2 linked regions of the Thermofilum uzonense genome follow. Each later gene encodes a partner of the first gene's protein in a complex. Links are inferred from orthologs where the notes say so. Each region holds a gene or a part of one and is shown in the gene's direction. Other genes may lie near its edges.

Evidence for each region.
Region 2: the proteins of MA03_RS01890 (region 1) and sufC are in contact, whole or in part, in a solved structure (PDB 9H78), measured with the Methanocaldococcus jannaschii proteins. The link is inferred for Thermofilum uzonense from one-to-one orthologs.

Annotation. Positions count from the first base shown.
Region 1 is NZ_CP009961.1:341,747-353,089, forward strand. What follows is about bases 2,130-5,117. They hold MA03_RS01890 (SufB/SufD family protein), read left to right. Parts: upstream 2,130-3,007; coding sequence 3,008-4,228; downstream 4,229-5,117. Other genes in these bases: MA03_RS01880 (SDR family oxidoreductase), read right to left, coding at 2,130-2,193; MA03_RS01885 (ATP-binding cassette domain-containing protein), read left to right, coding at 2,227-3,027; MA03_RS01895 (QueT transporter family protein), read left to right, coding at 4,352-4,882; MA03_RS01900 (hypothetical protein), read left to right, coding at 5,015-5,117. In the rest of the region: MA03_RS01875 (aldehyde ferredoxin oxidoreductase family protein), read left to right, coding at 1-1,068; more of MA03_RS01880, read right to left, coding at 1,399-2,129; more of MA03_RS01900, read left to right, coding at 5,118-5,881; BREX system Lon protease-like protein BrxL, read left to right, coding at 5,900-7,312; MA03_RS01910 (creatininase family protein), read right to left, coding at 7,348-8,109; MA03_RS01915 (ABC transporter ATP-binding protein), read right to left, coding at 8,163-9,257; MA03_RS01920 (ABC transporter permease), read right to left, coding at 9,261-11,343.
Region 2 is NZ_CP009961.1:629,521-640,675, reverse strand. The notes cover bases 3,295-6,094. They hold sufC (Fe-S cluster assembly ATPase SufC), read left to right. Parts: upstream 3,295-4,234; coding sequence 4,235-4,954; downstream 4,955-6,094. Other genes in these bases: sufB (Fe-S cluster assembly protein SufB), read left to right, coding at 4,951-6,094; MA03_RS03230 (saccharopine dehydrogenase family protein), read left to right, coding at 3,295-4,190. In the rest of the region: MA03_RS03245 (DUF763 domain-containing protein), read left to right, coding at 1-776; MA03_RS03240 (MFS transporter), read left to right, coding at 867-2,060; MA03_RS03235 (PIG-L deacetylase family protein), read left to right, coding at 2,092-2,922; more of MA03_RS03230, read left to right, coding at 2,976-3,294; more of sufB, read left to right, coding at 6,095-6,363; MA03_RS03215 (SufD family Fe-S cluster assembly protein), read left to right, coding at 6,360-7,445; MA03_RS03210 (sugar ABC transporter substrate-binding protein), read left to right, coding at 7,600-8,673; MA03_RS03205 (ABC transporter permease), read left to right, coding at 8,714-9,706; MA03_RS03200 (ATP-binding cassette domain-containing protein), read left to right, coding at 9,713-10,474; MA03_RS03195 (MDR/zinc-dependent alcohol dehydrogenase-like family protein), read left to right, coding at 10,545-11,155.

The DNA of each region.
Region 1 (11,343 bases):
TGGCAGGAGGAATGGCACGACAACCGCGCTATGGGACAACAATACTTCGAGGCTCATTGGGTTAAAAGATTCTGGGCTGATTACGGGTGCCCCTCGGCCTGCATGAAAATATCCTACTTGAGGAGCGGGGCTAAAAAGGGTGCCCTTACAGACACTCCGGACTACGAGCTTCAAGCCTACATGGGGCCAAATCTAGGCGTCTTCGAGCCTCGCAGCTGCATCTATTTGTCATCGATCGCTGACGACCTCGGCCTTTGCGGTATACAGACAGGTAATCTTCTAGGTTTTGTAGCCGAGCTCTACGAGAAAGGTCTGCTAAGCGAGAAGGATCTCTCAGGAGTTAAGCCGAAATGGGGGGATGCCGAGGCGTTTGCACGGCTTATGTTAATGATTGCTAAGCGTGAGGGGCTAGGGAAAATCATGGCTGAGGGAGGTTTTAGGTTTGCGCTTGAACTTCAGAAACTCAAAGGAGTAGATGTGAGAAAATACCTTGTACACTCGAAGGGCATAGCTATAGGGGCTCACGGAGTCAGGAGCGGAAAAGACTATCTTCCCGAATTCTCTTACGCTACAAGCACACAAGGCGGAGACCACACATCAGCCCCCAGAAAACCATATGAGGCACCCTGGGGCGAACTATGGATGACCTTCCCTGATTCAGCGGTTATCTGCGCCTTTAATGCGGAGACAGACCTTATGTTCCAGTTTCTTGAAGCGATAACAGGGTTCGGGATCACCCGCGAGGAGTGGATGAACGCTCATGCAAAAAGAATATTATCCCTCCAACGCGTCGCCCTTTTGCTCGGGGGACCAGACATATACTGGAGACCTCTAGAGGACGATGATCTTCCTCCACGTTTCTATGAGCCGCTCCCCTCAGGTCCTTTCAAAGGTAAAGCTGTGGAAAAGGAGAAGATTGAAAAAGAGAGAGCGGAGTACTTCTCCTTCATGGGTTGGGACAGCCTAGGAATCCCCAAGGAGGAGACACTACAGAGCCTGAACATAGAGTTTGTGAGACCATTCTTGGCAAGAGTCAAAGGAAGAGTGAATAATACGCAAGAAAATTAGTTTATCTCTCTTGCCGTTATCATATATCCATGTACCTACCACCAGCTAGCTCTTGATAGACGAACCATTCAAGCAATTTTACTGAACAGCACTCCAGGCTAACAGATAGCTCGATCTCCATTTGGATTAGTGCTTGATGCGGGAAATAAAAAGCAAAGGAGGTTTCATACGCCATAATATCCAGATATGAGAGTAGATGGCACGTTTAGGCATGAGTCGAGGCTATTACCCCTCGAGACTCTAGTCTACACACTTTAAAAGAGGGGAGCCACGTCTTACCCTTGCAAGGCTTCACGATTGTATGCCCCTAAAGTACCAGGGAAGTGAATACTAGAACACAGACACCTGCTTACCACCGTCGACAGGTATCATGGCCCCATTTATGTAGGAGGCGTAGTCACTCGCAAGGAAAGCTGCAAGGTATCCTATCTCTTCTGGAGTTCCCAAACGTCCAGCTGGGATATCAGAGGTCAGTCTTGATAAGGCCTCTTCGAAGCTTATCCTTTCCTTTTCCGAGGTAACACGCGCTATCTCTTCTACCCTCCTTGTTTTTATAACTCCAGGCATGATCCCATTAACTGTGATACCATTGGCCCCGACTTCACGGGCGAGGGTCCTTACAAGCCCTGCGAAGCTGATCCTGATCACGTTGCTCAGAGCTAGGTTCGGGATGGGCTCCTTTATAGCTAGGCTCGTGAGGAAGATGATCCTCCCCCACCTCTTAGATATCATGTAGGGTAGAACTATCCTAGTGAGGTATATCGCGGGATAAATCAGTAGCCGGAAAGCTTCCTCCCAATCATTCATATCGAAGTCCATGAATCTCCCGGGCTTTGGGCCTCCTATCGAGTAAAAGAAAACGTCAGGCATTCCCAGGGAGCCAAGTTTCTCAGAAATTCTTTCCAGGTCCTCACGCTTGGTGAGATCTGCTGGGATAATGTGAGGCTCTCTACCGGAATACTCCTTGATTTCTTCGCTAGCCTCCTTCAGTCTAGCCGGGCTCCGAGCCACAATAATAACCTTGGCGCCGGCTCGGGACAATACCTTAGCAACGCCGAGGCCTATACCGCTTGAAGCCCCGGTGACCAGGGCTATTTTTCCTTCTAGGCTTATTACGATTGCCATGAAATATAATTGATCATATCTCTAGATTTATTTTTGTCTAGTGACGCACTAGTTCTAATTTATACGCAGCAAAAGTTTATTTCGCCTAACAAGTGGAAGACATGGGTGCAGGTTTTCTTGGAACTCAGGGTTGAGCGGCTCACAGCTTCCGTAGACAGCAGTGAGATAGTTAAGGATATAGATCTCCTTCTTAGAAGTGGGGAAATTGTACTCCTGCTAGGCCCCAACGGTGCAGGCAAGACTACGCTTCTCTCAGCAATAGCTGGGCTTCCACGCGTTCATGTTTCGCGTGGCCGTATTTTACTGGGAGGCGAGGACGTTACCCCTCTGCCAGCCTATGAGAGAGCGAAGAAAGGCATAGTCCTATCCTATCAGATTCCACCAGAGTTAACGGGAGTTAAGGTCTCAAGGCTGGCCAAACTGATAGCAGAGCGCATGGGAGGCGAAGATCTCATTGGGGCTTTATCAAATATACTTGAGATAAACCATCTGTTCGAGAGAGACGCATTTAGGGGTTTCAGTGGTGGTGAGCGAAAGCGCGTCGAGGTCTTCCTGACAGCGCTTACAAGGCCAAGGTTCGCGCTCCTTGACGAGCCTGACAGCGGCGTAGATCTTGATAGCATAAAGCTTATCGCGGAGGCTATCAGGTTCATGGTTGAGAAGCTCAGAACCGGTATGTTAATCGTTACACACACGAGAATCTTAGCCGAGCGTGTCGGCATAGAAGCCCATGGAGTGGTGTTGAAGGAGGGCCGTATAGCATGCTCGGGTCGGGCTTCTGAACTGTTAGAGTTACTCGAGGAGAGGGGGTTTGATGGTGTCTGTGGTGGATAGGGAAAAGGTTCTTAAGGCATTGGAAAAGGCCTCGCCTTACGGACCAGACATCGACTTATCAGCCTACAAACCTGCGGGCTCGGTATACGGTTTAGAATCCTCTATGGAGGGTCTTGAAGAGTCTGTAGAGAAGAAGATAGGTGTAAAGCCGGGACAGCTGAGTTACCTTCAGTGGGGCGAGACCGCGCTCGCAAAAGCGATGTCGGAGAGGTTTAAAGAGGTGGGCGTTACTGTAGAGCCCTTAGCGCAGGCATTAAAAAAGTACGAGCTCGCACGGAGACTTGCATGGAAGCTCATAGAGCCCGACGTGGATAAATATACAGCTCACACGTTCCTGTACGGAAGGGAGGCTGGATACTTTGTATATGTGCCTCCAGGAGTAAAGACTCCTTGGCCAGTCTACACATGCCTAAGCCTTTTCACGGGTTACGATGAAGTTCAACATGCCCACAATATTATTTATGTCGACGAGGGTGCTGAAGCTCATGTCACGACAGGCTGCTTAGTCCCCCATGGGAAAAGCGGTGGCCTACATATCGGCGTGTCCGAGTTCTATGTTGCTAAAAACGCTAAGCTAGTCTTCACAATGCTCCATTCATGGGGTGAAGGAACACACGTCAGACCACGAACCGTTGTCCGCGTGGAGGAGGGTGGACAGTACCTGAGCTATTATGCCCTTTACAGCCCAGTGGCTTCAGTCCAGACTTATCCAAAGGTATACCTAGACAAAAATGCTAACGCTAAGCTAGTCTCGGTTGTAGCAGGTACAGGAAATGGCTACTATGACCTTGGTGGCGAGGCCCTCCTACGTGGCGAAAATGCCTCCGCAGAGCTTGTTTCTCGAGTTATCGCGAGTAAAGGCTCTAAAATTTACACGAGGGCTAAGATCAATGCATCGGCTCCCGGAGGCAAGGGTCATATTGAATGCCTCGGCCTACTAATGGACAACGAGTCGATAATAGAGGCCATACCTGTCCTCTCCTCCTCAAAACAGGAAGTCCAGTTAACCCATGAGGCGGCCATTGGGATGATAGCAGGCGAGAAGATAGAGTACCTGATGTCTAAGGGCTTCAGCGAGGATGAAGCGAGGAGTATACTTCTTAGAGGATTTCTCGCTGCGGAAGTGCCCGGTATCCCGCCAGCGGTGAAGGTAGAGATAGATAGGATCATAGATTACATAGTCAGGCATGCGTTTGGATAACCTCAACCATCAATTGGCGTGTATTTTTGTAGAAACGCTTGGTTTAAGCCCCTGAGGGTTTCTCAACCCGCTCAAGACACTTGGATGAAGAGATTTAAATAAAGGGATACGCGTGAAACACCTGTGGAGTCTCGCAAGATAGCCTTAGCCAGCCTGATAGCATCTCTCTACGCCATACTAGTATACATTCTTCCAATGACGTCATTTCTCCTTTGGCAGGTACGGATTGCCGACTCTCTTCTGCCCCTAGTCACTGTTCTTGGTTATCCAGCCGTAATAGGAGTCAGTGTCGGCTGTTTCATTGGAAATATCCTGGCTGCCCCTTGGGGCTCCTCAGGCCTTAATTTCCTTGACGCATTACTCGGTAGCTTGGTGAACTTTGTCGCGGGATACACTGCATATAAGCTCGCCTACAGGAGGGGATTTTTACTAAGGGTTGCCGCTGTTCTATCACAAGTTATGATAGTGAGTATTGGAGTGGGAAGCTATCTGAGGTGGTTCCTTTTATGGGCCTTTAATACAGATGTGACGCTGGTGGTCTCCATTGCAGGTGTATTACCCGGCTCGCTGGTATCTATTTTCTTTCTAGGCTTACCTCTATCGTTGGGAGTTGAACGTGCTTTAAAAACAACAGGATATCGCGTAGAGGTTTAGGACCTATAAGTCTCCCTTACACCCTTCCAGGCCGTTTCAAGTCTAGTTTTCTTCTATTCAAGGTCCCCGGTTCAAAGGAGAAGCTCACGCCTGGAGTAAGGTTATTAGATTACCAGAATCAATGTTTTCTGTATGGTTGCGATTGACGCAACGAGGCCCTCCCGCCTCTCACTCCTGGGTCGATACGCTTTCCCAGTAATAGTGCTAGTCTTCGCTACTGGGGATTTTCTTGGACAGTTCACAATCTATGTTCCCTTGGTCTTGCTCGGCATCTACCACCTTTTTTCATACGAGTTAGGCTGGCCCGAGAAGTTTTTTACACTCGCCCTTTACTCCTATTCTTTCGGCCTTAGTCTGATAGGCTATTCAAGTTTAAATGATTCTTTCTTCTTGGGCTCTCTGATACTCTCCCCGATAGCCCTTATAACGATAGACGTCGAAAGGCTCTTCAGTGAGTACCGCCTCACCAGGAGCACCCTCGAAATTAGAGGTATCAGGAAAGACTCGATCATCCCACGACTCACTGTAAGATACATCCCAACGTATATCATAGAGGAGGTCAGAATTAAAAAGCCGATCCTCTCCCGTCTATTCCGGCTAGGGTACCTCGACCTTTCCGTAGGGACACCGGCAGGAGGAATCGTGTTCAAAGGCATACGCGAGGACTCCTCCTTATTCAAAAATCTCATAGGACTTGCATCAGGAGTCGATCTACCCCATAAAGAAACAGAAAAAATAATTCTCTACTCCTCGGGAGATGGTTTTGAGGTTAAGGGATCATTTAACCGTGAGAAGGCACATAATCCCTTAACGATTTTTTACCGTTTCCTCCTTTTCTTCTCGAACACCTTCAACTCTACGCTTCACGTGGAGGATGGTTTAAATTCTCAAAGTAATACCTCCAAAGAAGATGAGAACTCCCTAACCCGTATGAGTGAAAAAGACAAAAAAGCTCCACGGGATTCAAGGTTACGAAATCGCATCGAGAGGCTCCTCTAACACGCGGGGTGATGGCAAGTGTCTATCAACATAGACGAGAAGGTCAGAATGCTGTTCGGAGAGTACGCAGTAGACAAGAGCCTTACACGAACTGGTTCTGTTAGCAGGATACCCGCCTTTATAGCTGAGTTCATGATAGGCCGACTATGCAGTGAGCCCGGCGAGAAGTGCATCGACGAGGTTACAGCAAAGGTAAACGAGTTATACCCTGAGCCGAGCTCAAGGGAGTTGTTCCTTGGCAGGCTGAAGGAGAAGGGCGCTATAAAAATCCTAGATGAGTTTAGGGTACGCGTCAACCTGAAAAAAGACTTGTTTCTCCTCCAGATACCCGCCCTAAGCATAGATGACGCGCTCATAGATGAGAGGATAATAAAAGAGAACGAGAGGCTCTACAGTGGGCTTTGGGGAGTTGGATTGCTCATTTACGACCCTGGGCTACAGACAAAGGGTAAGAACTTGACCCCCGTGATGATGGAGGACTTCGAGCCTTTCCAAGCCTACAATATAGATGTCGAGGTTTTTAGAGAAGCTAGGACGAGTTTTTCACTTGGGGAGTGGATAGACGTGCTTGTTACGAGCGTGGGCCTAAACCCTTCAGCGTACAGTTTGAAGCAAAAGCTGCTCTTACTCGTGCGACTAATCCCCATGGCTGAAGCCAACGTTAATATCCTAGAGCTTGGACCCAGGGCTACAGGCAAAACATTCACATATAGAAACTTGACCTACTACTCGAGGATATACTCCGGCGGAATCGTGTCGCCCGCAAAGCTCTTCTATGATGCTAGAAGCAACATTCCAGGAGATCTCGTCGTGAACGACGTTGTCGTCTTCGACGAGATAAGTAAGATAAAGTTTTCAAACTCTGATGAGGTCGTAGCCAAGTTAAAGGACTATATGGTGGACGGATACTTCGAGAGGGGCGGCTTTCACCCGAAGAGACCAAGCACCTGTTCCCTGGTACTTATAGGCAACGTGGATGCAGAGAAAACTGCTACCACGCAAGGCATAATCTCGCACCTCCCTAGCTTCATGCATGACACAGCCTTTTTGGACCGTGTTCACGGCTTCATACATGGATGGGAGTTGCCCAAGATTATGAAAAGCGATGAGCACCTGGCAAGGGGCTATGGGATCGCCTCCGACTATCTAGCCGAGGTACTTCACAGGATAAGGACTGAAAGCCTCGAAAAGGAGGTCGAGTCAACCTTTGAGCTGCAAGGAGCCCCAACAATAAGAGACGAGAAAGCTGTTAAAAAGCTGTTATCAGGTGCTCTAAAGCTATTATTCCCAGACGAGGGTTATGATAAGGAGGAGCTAGCCCTTGTCGCGGAACCGCTCGTAGAGCTCAGAAATAACGTGAACAGGTTGCTCAACGCGTTGTCACCACGCGAATTCCCGGCTAGAAACCTGAGATTAAAAGTGCGAGGATAAACTCCAATCCCTTTCTCTGCTATCCTCAGGAGCTGCTAGGCTTTCCGAGACGGGATGTCGACTAAGGAAAGCGTCTGCCTGAGCTTCAAGTAAATCTGCCTTATCTCCTCTACAAGTGCTTCAAGATACTCTTCAGCCTTCTCAGGACTAAAGACGACCTCACCCTCTGTTTCAGAGTAGTTGATTATGGTCCCTGGCAACGGATATGCTCGCACGCCAGCTGAGGCGGTGAAGATCGCATCGCTACTATACTGGCTTTTCTTGACGATGTTTGGTCGGAAGAGTTCAATGAGCGCAGTCTCGTCCGTAGCCGCGTGTCCCCCCTCCTTCCCCAAGTACTTTTTAGTTAATCCCCTGTCTCGTGCAAGTGTCCACCAGTCGATAAGGAGTGTCGCAAGCCTGTGGTCAAGCCAAGCTCTCCGAGCAGCGTTGTCTAAAGCGAGAGTGTTGCCCCCATGGCCGTTTAGTATCAATGCTATTCTAATGCCATGAAATGCAATGCTCTCAAGAACGTCGTAGACAATGTTTTCCAAGCTCTCAGGCCTCACTCTTATAGACCCTGGATAACCATGTAAGCTGTTCGTGACACCGTAGTTTAAGGTTGGGAGGATAAGAGCGTTGATTTTCACCGCGAGTTTCTCAGCTATCAATTCAGGTATATAGTTGTCAGTGCCGAGAGGAAGGTGAGGGCCGTGAGGCTCGATAGTTCCTATGGGAAAAATAACTGTGTCTATTCCTTCGCTGAGAAGCTTCCCGACCTCAACATAAGTGAGTTCGGCTAACCTGCGACTTGCCACGATTTCTAATAATTCCTAAAGCCAAATATCAGTTTATTGGTAGCTTTGCAGCTTTAAGCGAAGCTTTCCTCCTCCCAGCCCGTAACCGGGAAGACGCTAACCTCTGAAGGCTTTATGGCGAGTCTTATTTTCTGACCTGAGCTGAGTTCTAGCGCTGGATCAAGAAGGGCTGTTATCCTCTGATTTCCAACTCTAACCTTAACCTGGTTGAACATGCCTATGAACATCTGGATCTCGACTATGCCCTCTAGTGCGTTAGACTCGGATGCATCAACTTTAAAGTCCTCGGTTTTCATTATGGCAGCGACCTTGTCTCCCTCTCTCACGGTGTGTCCAGGTGCGATAAACCCCTCAAGCGACTGTCCATCAAAGGACACCTTTACTTTTTCTCCTGATATTTCCCTGGCAATCCCTACAAGGTACGTGCTTCTCCCAATAAATGTTGCAACAAAGAGGTTGTTAGGTTTAGAATATATCTCCTTCGGGGTGCCTACCTGGAGGATTTTACCTTTGTTCATCACCGCTATACGGTCAGCCAGGCTCATGGCTTCCTCCTGGTCATGAGTCACATATACTGTCGTTATCCCAAGCGATGACTGTATCCTCTTTATCTCTTCACGCATCTCGATTCTCAGTTTAGCGTCAAGGTTACTAAGCGGCTCATCGAGCAGGAGAACCTTCGGCTCCACTACTAAAGCTCTCGCTAGGGCTACCCGTTGCTGTTGCCCCCCGCTTAATTGCAGAGGATACCTGTCCTCCAAGCCCTCAAGCCTTACTAGTTTCAGAGCATCCCTAACCCTCCTCTCTATATCCTCGTCGCTGAGTCCAAGCTGTTTCCGTCTAATCTTTAGACCATAGGCGACATTCTCGAAGACCGTCATGTGGGGCCATAGCGCATAGTTCTGGAACACCATAGCCGTATTCCTCTGGTAGGGCTTCACGAATGTAACGTCTTGATCTGCAAAGAAGACCTTACCCTCCTCGGGGACCTCGAAGCCAGCAATGATGCGCAGGAGGGTTGTCTTCCCGCATCCACTAGGGCCTAGCATTGTGAAGAGCTCTCCATCGCGGATCTCTAGCGAGACATTGTCTAAAGCCTTAACCTTCCCGTACACCTTTGTCACATTCAAGATCTTTATCCACACCATAGCTCACACCCCGATGAACGCATACCTCTGCTTTAATACTCCTACAACAATTAACATTGCGACCAGCTGTATAAATATAAGCAGCACTCCCATAGCAGCGGCGATTTGAACACCTATCGGCGACCCTCCCTTATAGACATTCATCATATAGTATGTCATTGGCGCCTGTGATGGGTTAAAGTTCCCGATCGTTATGCTCGTGCTGACCTCCGTAGCCATGTAAATAAAGCCCAGTACCGCTCCGCTGAAAATATAGGAGAGGATGAAGGGCAACACGACACCAAAAACAACCTTAGCCCTGGTAGCCCCCAGGTTAAGCGCGGCCTCCTCCAAGCCGACGTGAACCTGCTGAAAGCCCGCATAGACGGATCGAACCACGTAGGGCAGTTTCCTCACACTGTAGGAGACTACCAGCACTACCCAGGCTTGGAAAGCCCCAATCGAGGCAGGGTCTAGAGGAGTTCCAGAGAATATAGTTGTGAAGAAGTAGTAATAGCCCAGGGCTATCACTAATCCAGGGATAGCTATAGGCACGGTTGCAAGAGTATCAAGTAGGTTGGAAAGCCATGATACACGTATCCTGCTCACGCCATAGCCGACCATTACTGCTACGACGACAGCCAGTATAACGGAGAGTGCAGCATAGATTAAGGTGTTCCTGATATAAGTGAATACACCAGGGTCGGTGAACAATCTCTCGAAATAATCGAGTGTAAAGCTTCCCAAGTTTATCTCGAAGCCTCTTGAAGGCATGACATTGAAGGCTAACAGGAAAACACCTATCTGTGGAAAAGCAGTTAATAGTACTAGGGGGAAGACGATAAGATACACTACGAGCTTCCCCAGGGGACCGAGTGGACGAGCTCGGGAAACCAGTCTGCCTCCACGACTGATCATCGCGTAGGAACGCATCCCCACATAGTTCCTTATGGCAAGGAAGCCCATAACGGCGATAAAAAGCATAACTATACCGAGAGCCGCAGATTCAGGTGATACTATTCCTGTCTGCGTCATGAATCCCCTAAATATCTGAGCACTCATAAGATTCCACTCCTGGAAGATTAGAGGCGCTCCGACATCCTCTAGGCTGAAAATATAAACGATTATAGCTCCGGCAACTATTCCTGGAAGAGCTAGTGGGAAGGTGACGCTCCTGAAGAGGGTGAAGCCCCTAGCTCCAAGGTTTTCTGCTTGTTCCTCGGTGCTTGGGTCAACGTTAAGGAAGGCACTGTAAGCGTTGAGGTAGACTATCGGATAGAAGGAGATTATTTGTGCTAAGGCGACTCCTACCAAGCCGTCCAGTCTAAGCTTCCATCCAAATAGACTCTGGGTTACGAGGGAGATTGGACCATACTCGCTGAAAAGGATCTTGACTACATAAGAGTTTACAAAGGGGGTCACGAATAATGGGACAAGGGACAGTATTCTGAGGAAATCCTTGCCTGGGAAACTATACCTTGCAAGTATGAAAGCCATAATGATTCCTATGGCTGTAGCTGCCGAGGTCACGAAGAGGGAGAGTATCAGGCTGTTAACAAGCGCTCCATAGTTCAGACCTTTGATAACATAGAGCGTCTCGTTTCCGAGCTGAACAGCAAAAGCGAACTGCTCCCCTGGGAGAGTTTCCAGCCTAACATACTCGCGGGCGGAGAAGATTCTCTGAAAGTTGGAGTACCATGCACCACCTGAGGGTGCCCTGAACGCATTAACGAGAACAAAGAGTATGGGCGAGACAAGGAATACTATTAGGAAACTAGAACCAAAAACTATGAAGACCCACAACAGAGGGTCTAGCTCGTAAAGAGTTGTCCGGATTCTTCTCGTGAGAGAGACAATACCTTTCCTGGCTTCACGTGTCCTCTTAAAGGATTGAATTTTTTCGTAGAGAAATCCTCCGGCCGCTGTTGCAAGTAAGGGTGTGAGAAGAAACGCGACGCCGCGTGCGATTCCATGAGCACCAATCGAGATAAGGAAAAAATCATAAAGTAGAGTGAAGATTGCTAGGAAGCTTAGCCCTGAACTGAATTTAATCCACCTGTAGTCGTAGCCAAGCTTGTATAATATTACAGCCGAGGCTATGCACGCG
Region 2 (11,155 bases), 290 kb from region 1 along the record:
AGGTCGACAGTGCCGCGGTTCAGGCAGGATACCAGCTTTATCATCATGCGTTTTTCCTGGTCGAAGACGGGTCCTGGGCTGTTGTTCAACAAGCAATGAAGCCTTCTGAAAGAGTAGCTAGGCGGATGCACTGGTACTCTGGGAAGGTAACAGACCCTGTCTCCGAGCCATACTCCGGTGTAGCGGGCGTCAAAGAGGAATTTGTCTTGAACACGGTAGCATTAGAAGCATCAGGTTTCAGGAGGCTTGCTGTCGACCTAGTACAAGAGCCGCCTTCAAGGATTGAAAGCTATTTGAGGCAAGCTGAGGCTATCCTCAGGGGGTACCAGCCAATCTTGCTATATAGACCGTACGAGCCTGTTACCCTCAGGAACACTCTTAAACGCTACGCTAAACTAGGATTCCCTAGGGCTGAGAGACTAGGGCTCGAGGCTGCCAGGCAGGCAGGAGTAGACAGTTATTCGGATTTACTAGCGGTTAGAGGTGTTGGCCCATCTACTATAAGGGCTTTGGCCCTCGTAGCGGAGCTCGTCTACGAGACTCCTCCCTCGTGGCGAGACCCCCTGACTCATCCCGTTGATCCCTTCAAGTTCGCCTACGCTGTTGGAGGTAAAGACGGGGTTCCCTTCCCAGTTGATAAGAAGACTTATGACGAATTAGTCTCGATTCTAAACGCTCTTTTAGACCGGAAAATCTACACGAAGAGGGTTCTAAAACAGATTGCCATTTTAACCCGGAACTGGAACCCTCCCCCGGAAGAAAAGAGGCCCACCTAGAATGAGGCCCCCAAACTCCCTCCACGCGACAAGTCTAGGAGCTAAACGCAAGGCTTATACATTTTATTCTCGTAAAAACTTCTGACCTTAATGGCGGATGAGAGGAGTAAAGCATATAGGGTTATTCTGTCCTTCGGGCTTGTAAGCCTCCTCGGAGACATAGTCTACGAGGGCTCCAGGGGGACAATACCCGAGTACATGAAGTTTCTGGGGGCCTCTGCAGCCGTTGTAGGCACAGTCATGGGTTTAGGGGAGCTTATCTCGTATTTCTCAAGGCTGGTCGGGGGCTATCTGGCAGACAAGACTAAGAGCTATTGGATCCTAGTATTCCTCGGCTACGGCCTCATAATCGCTATACCCTTGATTCCCCTAAGCGAGATCCTAGGCCTAGGATGGACCTTAGCTGCAGTCCTCGTAGTTCTTGAACGATTCGGGAAGGGGGTCAGGACGCCATCCCGTGATACAATCATCTCGTTCGCCTCCAAGAGCATCGGGAGCGGCAAAGGCTTCGGCCTCCACGAACTAATGGATCAGATAGGCGCCACCTCGGGCCCCCTCCTATTCGCTTTACTTTTAGCGGTTACAAGGAGTTACCGCGACGCTTTCCTATACTCTATAATCCCATACGTCCTACTAATGCTCACACTCGCAACCGTGCGTGCAAAGACTAAGCTACCGGCCGAGATGACATCCAGCTTCGCAACTAAGGACGCTAACAGAAAAGTATTAAACAGGAGAACCCTGGCCTACATTACCGCCGTAGGCATTAACGCTTTAGGCTTGTTTCCAGCATCCCTCATACTTTACCTGGCGGCTGAGACACCAGAAGTCCAAGCAATGGGTGCATGGCTCCCACCAGTATTATACGCCACGATACAGCTTGTAGACGCCTTTTTCGCCGTAGCTTTTGGCCTGCTCTATGACAGCTACAAGCTCTGGGTCCTCCTATTCCCCTTCACGCTCTCCATAATCATTCCCTTCCTCTCACTCCAGAAGAGCTTCCTGTTCATCGTGGCTTCTGCCGTGATCTACGGTGTCGTGTTAGGCTCGCAAGAATCTGTGTACAGGGCGGCCGTAGGAGATTTAACAGAACCATCGGTGCGCGCCACAGCATACGGCGTCTTTAGCACAGCGGTCGGCCTGGGAGCACTCGGAGCAGGAATCATCTACGGGCTAATAATAGACCTTAACCTACCCATATACGCTGCAGCCGCATATGTCCTGGCAACGCAAGCTGCGTGTCTATCACTCCTACTCTACGTTATCAAGAGCAAGCAAGGGTAACTTTTTTAGAGTAAAGAGTTATGCAACTTACATGGAAAAACACACGGAATTTTCTCTCGAGACTGAAGACATCGCAAGGCGCCTCGTTCGAGAATCAGGACTAAACGAGGGTTTGCGCAATCTAGCCAGACACCTCTATCCCGAGCTCTCATCACCTTTTGAAAACGTAGAAAAAATACTGTGTATTCAGCCCCACCCCGACGACTGTGAGCTCGGAGCTGGAGGCACAATAGCGGACTTGACCTCGAAGGGCGTAGAAGTCGTATACCTCACTCTGACGGACGGCTCGATGGGTACATCCGATCCCGGTCTGAATCCACGGGTGCTGGCAGAGGTACGGAAGCATGAACAAGAGGAGGCGGCCGGGGTGCTCGGCGTCTCAAAAATAATCCCACTTGATTACAAGGACACAGAGCTCCCCTATACGCTCGATGCGCGGAACAGGATAATAAGCGTTGTAAGAATGGAGCACCCTGACATCGTCCTGGCACCCGACCCGTGGCTGATGTATGAGATACATCCCGACCACAGGATAGCCGGCCTACTAGCCTCTGATGCAGTAATGTTCTCATCCCTCCCACACGTCGTGCCCGAACATAAGCCTCACATCGTCGCCGCAATATTATACTACTACACCGCGAAACCAAACTACTTTCACGACATCACGGCTACACTTGAAAGAAAACTCCAGGCTCTCTCGAAGCATAAGAGCCAGTTCGAGCCCATATGGCCAATTCTCGAAGAGCAGGTGAAGACCCTCGCTGCAGCTTATGGCCAGGCTTCAGGGAGAAAATACGCGGAAGCCTTCAGGGTAATCCCGCTCTCTGTTAGTCATGCGACGCCACTCTCGGAGCTAGTCTAGCAACCTGCTTTAACAATTTAAGTAGGTCGGAGTCTTATAAGCGGTGAACACGTATCAGGTTAGCTATCCTTGGTTGCGGAGCTGTCGGCTCCGTGGTCGCAAGGCTAGCACTCAAACACCGGGTTGCAGATGAGGTAACCTGTTTCGACAGGAATCTTGAGAGGGCGAGAATGTTCCTAGACTTCGAAGACTCCCACGATATACCTGTTGAAGAAGCTGATGCGATTAACAGCGAGATGCTTTCCTCTAAGCTATCAGGCTATGACTTCGTTGTAAACACGCTGCCAACCTTTGTAAGGATAAATGAGAGGGAAAAACTCCTCAATCCCATCGTCATGCAGGCCAGCTTGAAGGCAGGGGTACCCTACATGGACTTAGCGTGCTACGGGGGCAGACGCAGGACTGCAGAACAACTTGCACTCTCCGCGGCTTTCAGGAGAGAACACAACCTTGCAATAATCAACGCTGGCGCGTCTCCAGGCCTCACAAACCTCCTTGCTCGCGAGGCATACGAGGACCTAGACAAGGTGTTCTCGATAAAAGTGATGTCCCTCGAGGATCAGAAAGGTCCGTCCTTCTTGATATCGTGGTCTCGAGAAGAAATGCTCAACGTCGCAACCCCTGTTCTCGTGTATAGGAACAGGAGATACGCCTTCATAGAGCCCTTCTCGGAGTCCATCGAGTGCAACTTTCCAGCCCCCGAAGGCTCAGTTCGTTGTTACCCTGTGTCTAACGATGAGAGCTACACAATTCCCGTTTACCTCCGTACGCAGGACTTTGACTACTATGCTGGGGGGAGCGATATAGAAATTCTCCGGGCACTTTACAGGCTTGGAGTCCTCGAGGAGAAAACCCTTATTGTAAGGGGAAAGAGGGTGTCACTCAGGAGCCTGCTGTACCAGATCCTCAAGGAGCCCTCATCTCCTCGAAGCTATCTATCAGCAATCGAGGAGGGAGAGTTGGAGGACGCCTTCTTCGCGGTAGGAGTTGTTGCTATCGGCGAGATATCTGGTGAGAAGGGGCTCTCCAGTAGGAGTGTGTTCTTTCCAAGCCAGAGGAGGGTGAACAACCTTCTTCCCGGTGCCACTTATATAACCTATCCCACGGCGCTCGTAGTGATAGCCCTGCTTCAGAGCTTGAAGGGTCGCAATTTGCACGGTGTCTTCCCATTGGAGGCTCTCCCAGGAGTAGTAAGGAGAAATATCCTCGAAACTCTCGAGGAACACAAGATATTTGTGAACAGGGAGTTCAAGGTTGAGGAGAAGTAACAAGTTTTTATACAGGCTTCGCGTATTATGACGGTGGCATATGTATGGTGGAGCTTGAGGTAAGTAATCTTTATGTGAAGGTTGAAGGAAGGGAGGTAATCAGAGGTGTAAGCTTTCACGTAGGCGGGGGGAAGATCACTGTAATTGTAGGTCCCAACGGGAGCGGCAAGAGCTCACTATTACTCAGTATTATGGGTCACCCAAGATACACAGTGACACAGGGCAAAATACTCTTAAACGGGGAGGATATCAGCAGCCTAAAACCACACGAGAGAGCAAGGAAAGGAATTTTCCTAGCATTTCAGAACCCACCTGAGCTTCCAGGTGTAAACATATTAAGCTTCCTCACCGAGGCAGCCTCAAAGTTGGGGCGTCCTTCGGATATAGGAGCAGTCTATGCTTCGCTTCAAGCAGTCGGATTGCCTAAAGAATACTCGGATCGCAACGTAAACGAAGGTTTTTCGGGTGGCGAGAAGAAACGCCTAGAACTAGCGCAAGCCTTCATGCTCGACCCTAGCGTGGTGATGCTTGATGAACCAGACTCTGGCCTAGACATTGAGGGTTTAAGGATGCTCTCTAGGCTTGTCCGAGACCTAGCCTCTCGTGGAAAAGCCGTCCTATTAGTTAGCCATAACCCGAAAACACTTGAGTACATAAGCCCTGATAAGGTACTTGTGTTGGTCTCTGGGCGTATAGCCCTTGAGGGTGGGATAGAAGTGGTAAGAAAGATAGAGTCTGAGGGATTCCCGGTGATAGCGGAATGAGCATCCCAGTTCCCATAGAGGAGTTAGCACTACCCCAATACGATATAAGCTCGATAACTTATAAGCCCCGCATCCAGCTCAAAGGAAGGATCTCAAGGAGCACAATCGAAGAGCTCTCAAGGTCCAAGCGAGAGCCAGAGTGGATGCTCAGGTTGAGGCTGCGTAGCCTGGAGCTCTTCGAAAAGCTGCCCACCCCGAACTGGCTCGTTGGGGTTGAGGAGCTGGATCTCGAGGAGCTTACCCATTACATTCAGCCCGACGTGGAACGTGTTTCAAGCTGGGACCAGCTCCCATACGAGATAAGGAGGGTTTACGAGAAGCTTGGACTACCCGAGATTGAGGCGAGGGTCCTCTCGGGGCTAGCAGCCCAGTTTGAGAGCGAAAACATCTACTTGTCCTTTAAGAAGTTCCTGGAAGAGAAAGGCGTCATCCTCATGGATATGAGCGAGGCGGTCATAAAATACCCGGATCTAGTGAAAAAATACTTTATGAGGGTCTTCCCGCCCAGCGACCACAAGTTCGCGGCGCTACATGGCGCGGTCTGGAGCGGTGGTGTTTTCCTCTATGTGCCCCCTGGTGTGCGAGTCGAGGCGCCCATAGAGGCATTCTTCTTTGTAGCCAGCGAGCTAGAGGCACAGTTCGAGCACACGCTTATAGTGGCAGATGAAGGAAGCTTCATCCACTTCATCGAAGGCTGCGCAGCCCCGTTGTTCAAAAAGTACAGCTTTCACGACGGCATGGTTGAGATTTACGCGCATAGAAACTCGCACGTGAAGTTTACCACTGTGCAGAACTGGAGCAAGAACCTCATCAATTTCAACAATAAGAGAGCGATCCTAGAGGAAGGAGCTGTTGTAGAGTGGGCTGAGGGCAGCCTGGGAAGCAAGGTTAGTTATGTCTACCCCTCCGTGATACTCAAGGGCCGGGGCTCGAGGGCAAGCATTTATAACATAACCCTCGCTAAGGGTAAAACATGGAAAGACAGTGGGGCCAAAGCTTATCATCTAGCCCCCGAGACGAGCAGCGAGGTTGTAAGTAAGAGTATTAGCGCACAGGGCGGAGTGGCAGTATACCGGGGTCTAGTAAAGATGGCTAGAGGTGCACGAAACTCTAAAGCAGCCGTGAAGTGTGACAGCCTCCTACTCGACACAGAGTCAAAGGCCTACACATACCCGAAAAACGAGATCGAGGAGGATGATGCTCTTGTAGTCCACGAGGCTACTACTGGTAGGCTAAGCGAGGATGCGCTCTTCTATGCTCAGTCGAGAGGCCTTACAGAGGACGAGGCTAGGCGTCTCCTTGTCATCGGATACGTCGGGGACATACTCAAAAACCTTCCATTCGAATACCAGGTAGTATTCAGGAGGGTATTAGAGCTCGAGTTCGAGGAGCTAGGTGGCTACGGTTGAGCCTGAAGGAACTCAAAGCAATCCCCTACCAGCCCGTGGCAGACTCCCCGGCGGTCCGTTACTATACTGACTGGAACGCCTTTGAACCATACTTAGAGAATCCCGCTCCTCCTGTTCAGCTCGGCTGGGACGACGACGCGCTTAGACTACTCAACCTTAAGCCTGACCTTATACTCAAGCCCACGCCCTTAAAAGATAAACCCGAGCTACCCGAAGCAAGCTCTAAACGTGTGCTAGCCTTCCATCTAAACACGCTTAACTCTCAGGTAAACGTTTTTCTCCGCGATACGTCATACACGATACTTGTCCCCAAGCCCCGTGAAGGAGTCCTCGCAGCTCACCTATCTGTAAGGGCTACGGGAAACTCAACCCTTAACGTCTTGCTACTTTCACCAGCTGATGCCGAAGGGCTTAACACGCTCTCGATAGACGTGGAAGTCGATACGGCCTCAACTCTCAGGCTAAACTACATTATACGCGACTCCTACAGGGCTCCAAGCGCAATATTCCAGCGAACAAGACTTGACAAGGATTCAAGGCTTGAGACATTCTTGATTGGCTCACGAGGTAGAATGACTCATATGGAGATGAACCAGCTCCTCGAAGGAGAGGCTTCCGAAGCTGAGACCGTGGCTCTACTCGCAGCCGGTAAATTTTCACGCATCACGCTTGAGACAAGCGCTGAAACAAGGGCTCCCAGAACAGAGATATCCATAAGAGGGCTGGGCTTCGCAAACGAGGGCTTCATAGCTCATAAGGGATTTGCGCGGGCGCGTCGCGGAGCCATGGAATCAAGGCTCGAAGTGCGTTCGAGGCTAATTCCTCTTTCCCCCACATCCAGGGTTTACGCTGCCCCCGTGCTGGAGATAGAGTCGGATGAGCCCAGCTATGCTGCTCACTCAGTAGCTATGGGTCCCTTAGACCCTGAACACATATTCTATATTGAATCGAGGGGGTTTAATGAAGCAGAGGCAGTGAGGCTTCTCGTCAAGAGCATGTACGCATCACTGATAAGCCGGATGCGGGGTAGCAGCCTCTACCAGCACGCGCTGAGGCTTCTCCTGGAGGAGCTAGGCTTATAGTTGTTAGTCTTAAAATCCTTGAATCTATAGAGCCGAGCACTTTTCCTTAGAAAATGTATATTCGTTTTATATAATTCCAGTAATAGCTAAAACCTTAACATAATAAATATAACGGAATCAACTTATATATAGTGATAATGCTAAATATGATCGTATGAGCCAACAACAAAAGAGTAAAGGCACAGCGCTCGCAGTTTACATAATTATAGGCATCATAATTGGAGCAGTTCTAGGTTATGCAGTAGCCTCTATGACAATGGTACCTTATTCCAAATACGCTGCACTTGAAACAGAGTTGGAACAGTACAAGGCTGGCGCTGGAAAACCTGGAGCCCCCGAGTACACATTCTACTATGTCTCGCATGGCGGGCCAGCTGATCCATGGTGGGCACCCGTGATCAAGGGCTCCCAGCTAGCTGGACAGATGCTGAACGTCAAGGTGGTGTATAGTGGTCCCGAGAAGTTTAGCATACAAGCACTCGTCGACCTCTTGAACAGCGCTATAGCCGCTAAACCCCAGGGCATAATCCTAACCATAACGGACTACAAGGCGTTAGACGAGCCGGCTAGGCGGGCTATAAGTCAAGGGATACCTATAATAGCGGTAAACGTCCCTGACCCGAGGCCTGCAAACCAGAGGATACCCTACCTCAGCTACGTTGGGCAGAACGAGTATGACGCTGGCTATTATCTAGCGAAGTACTTGATCGACAAGGGATACAAGCCCAAGCGCGTCGTTATAGGCATACACGAGGTGGGTCACGTGGGCCTCGAGACCAGGGCGAAAGGCATAACTGACGCTATAACCCAGGCGTACCCCGGTACACCTGTCGAGAAGCTCGACATCACTACTGACCCCACCAAGGCGGCAGAGGCGTTCAAAAACTACCTCACAAAGTACCCTGACACAGACGTCATCTTCACGCTAGGCCCACTGGGGGCACACCCCGCGCTCCAAGTCCTAAAGGAGATGAACCTCGTCGGAAAGGTCCACCTCCTTACAATCGATATCGACGACGTCATTCTCAAAGCCATCGAGAACGGAGAGCTTGAAGCCGCGGTAAGCCAACAGCCTTTCGCACAGGGCTTCCTACCGGTAGTCTTCATGTACCTCTACGTCAAGTACGGGATAATCCCGCCAGCACACGTTCCCACCGGCCCAACGGTTATAGACAAGACAAAGCTAGACACTGTCAGGAAGCAGATAGCTACAACTGGTGGTGCCTAAAAATAAAACAAAATTTAGATTTTTTCTCAGGTGATAATAATTGGCTACACAGACAGCTTCCAGTAGAAAGTCTCTCCTACTACTAATATCACAGCATCCGGAACTCGGCGTAATTGCAAGCTTCTCGATAATAGCACTGGCTTTCCTCGTCATATCCCCCGACAAGTTCCCAACACCCTCAACCCTTTACAGCATACTTACTCTCGCAGGCGAGCTTGGAGTCACCTCGATAGGAGTCGCGTTCCTCATGATAACAGGCGAGTTCAACCTCTCGGTAGGATCAGTCTACGCCCTCGTCCCGATGTTTGTCGTCCTTATGGTCGACGCTGGCATGGACATGCTTCTCGCAAGCGTGATAATGCTCAGCGTTGCCTTCGGGATAGGCGTGCTGACAGGCTATATAACTGTTAGGACAGGGATACCCAGCTTTATAACATCCCTGGGCATGATGATGTTTCTGCGAGGAATACTCCTAGCCATCACGGGAGGCTTCCCAGTTAGGCTGGAGGGGTCGCACTGGCTCACAGATGTATTGAACGGCGCCGTAGGCGTCGAAGGGCTGAGAACCAGCGCCGCCTGGCTACTCGCACTTACTCTGATCTTTCTAATAATACTCGACTACACCCCTTACGGGAACTGGACCTATGCTGTAGGCGCTAGCCCCGCTACGGCCCGCGAGCTAGGCGTAAAAGTCTGGCGGGTCAAGCTCGTAAACTTCGGGATCTCCTCGCTACTCGCCGGTCTAGCCGGGCTCATGGCTCTCTCAAGGTTCAAGATAGTAGACCCAACCCTAGGTCAAGGATTGGAGCTAGAGGCCATAACCAGCGCTGTGCTAGGAGGCTGCCTGCTCACAGGTGGGTACGGGAGTATCTTCGGCACATTTCTGGGAGCCCTACTCGTAGCCTTGACAAGAGTTGGCCTTGTGCTTGCAGGGGCCCCGGCCTACTGGTACAGCGCATTCATAGGTGTGATCCTGATAATAGCAACAATCATCAACACGTACGTCGTGAGAAAGTTCGTTACTTCAGGGTGATCTCCCATGGATAAGCTCCTCGAGATGAGAGGCATCGTGAAGAGGTTTGGCAGGGTGGAGGCACTTAGAGGCGTGGACTTCCATGTTAACCGTGCGGAAGTAGTGGGGCTCGTAGGGGACAACGGCGCTGGTAAGAGCACACTCGTCAAGACCATCGTCGGAGTATATCATCCAGATGAGGGCGAGATATACTGGGAGGGCAAGCCGACCATCTTCAGGGATCCCGGCGAGGCTAGAGCTGCGGGGATCGAGATAGTATACCAGCACCTCGCCCTTATAGACCTCTTGAGCATAAGCAGGAACATATTCCTTGGGAGGGAGCCTGTGAAAAGAATAGGACCTATAGCTTTCCTCGATAGACGTGCCATGGACGAGCAGTCATGGGAGATTATAAAGAGTATAGGCTTGAGAAGGCTGAGATCCCCGTCCGAGCGTGTAGCCAAGCTTAGTGGAGGGGAGAGGCAGTCAGTAGCCATAGGGAGGGCTATGCACTTTAAGGCGAAGCTCCTCATATTGGACGAGCCTACCGCTGCTCTCTCTGTACGTGAGACAAGAAAGGTGTTGGATCACGTCCTAGAAGTCAAGAACCAGGGTGTAAGTGTAATAATAATCTCCCACAACATATACCACGTCTACGAGGTCTCGGACAGGATAGTCGTCCTAGACCACGGTAGGAAAATTCTTGACGTTAGAAAAGAGGAGGTCACCCCGGAGGACGTGATTGAAGTAATAAGGAAGGGCGAACCCCTACAAAAAGCTGGATCCTAAAGCTGTGATGGTTCAAGCTCCAAACCACCTAAACTTTTTTACACCAAGAGCTAAATACATTTGATAAGCCTTGAAGGCCCTCATACTATATGGTCCCGGCGACCTACGATTAGAAGACGTAAAGGAGCCCGAGCTCCCAAGCGGCTGGGCCCTCGTAAAGACTGAAGCCGTGGGTATTTGCGGCACTGACAAGGCATTTTACAAGGGGACATACCCCCTTTTCAAGAAGCCCTTAATACCTGGACATGAGGTAGCGGGAAGGGTGGTAAGCGACGGGCCTCTCAAAGGCTTCCGGGTTGTGAGCGAGATAAACTTCTCCTGTGGAAAGTGTGAATACTGTAGGCGTGGGCTATACACTCATTGTCCATATAAGAAGACGCTAGGCATAGACTTCGACGGGGGTTTCGCTGAATACTTCGTAGCCCCACTAGAGGCATTGCACCGGATCGACGGGCTCTTAGACCCGGTTACCGCGACCGAGGTTGAACCACTTGCAGCAGTACTAAACGCTTTCACGCAAGCCCCGCCTAAACCGACGGATAACGTCGCCGTAATTGGGACGGGTAACATCGCTCTTTTAACAGTACACGTTCTTCGATGGCTTGGCCTCGAGCCGGTAGTAGTTGCTAGAAGCGGGAGCTCTAAAGCACATTATTTCGCCGAGCAGGGCTTCAGAGTTCT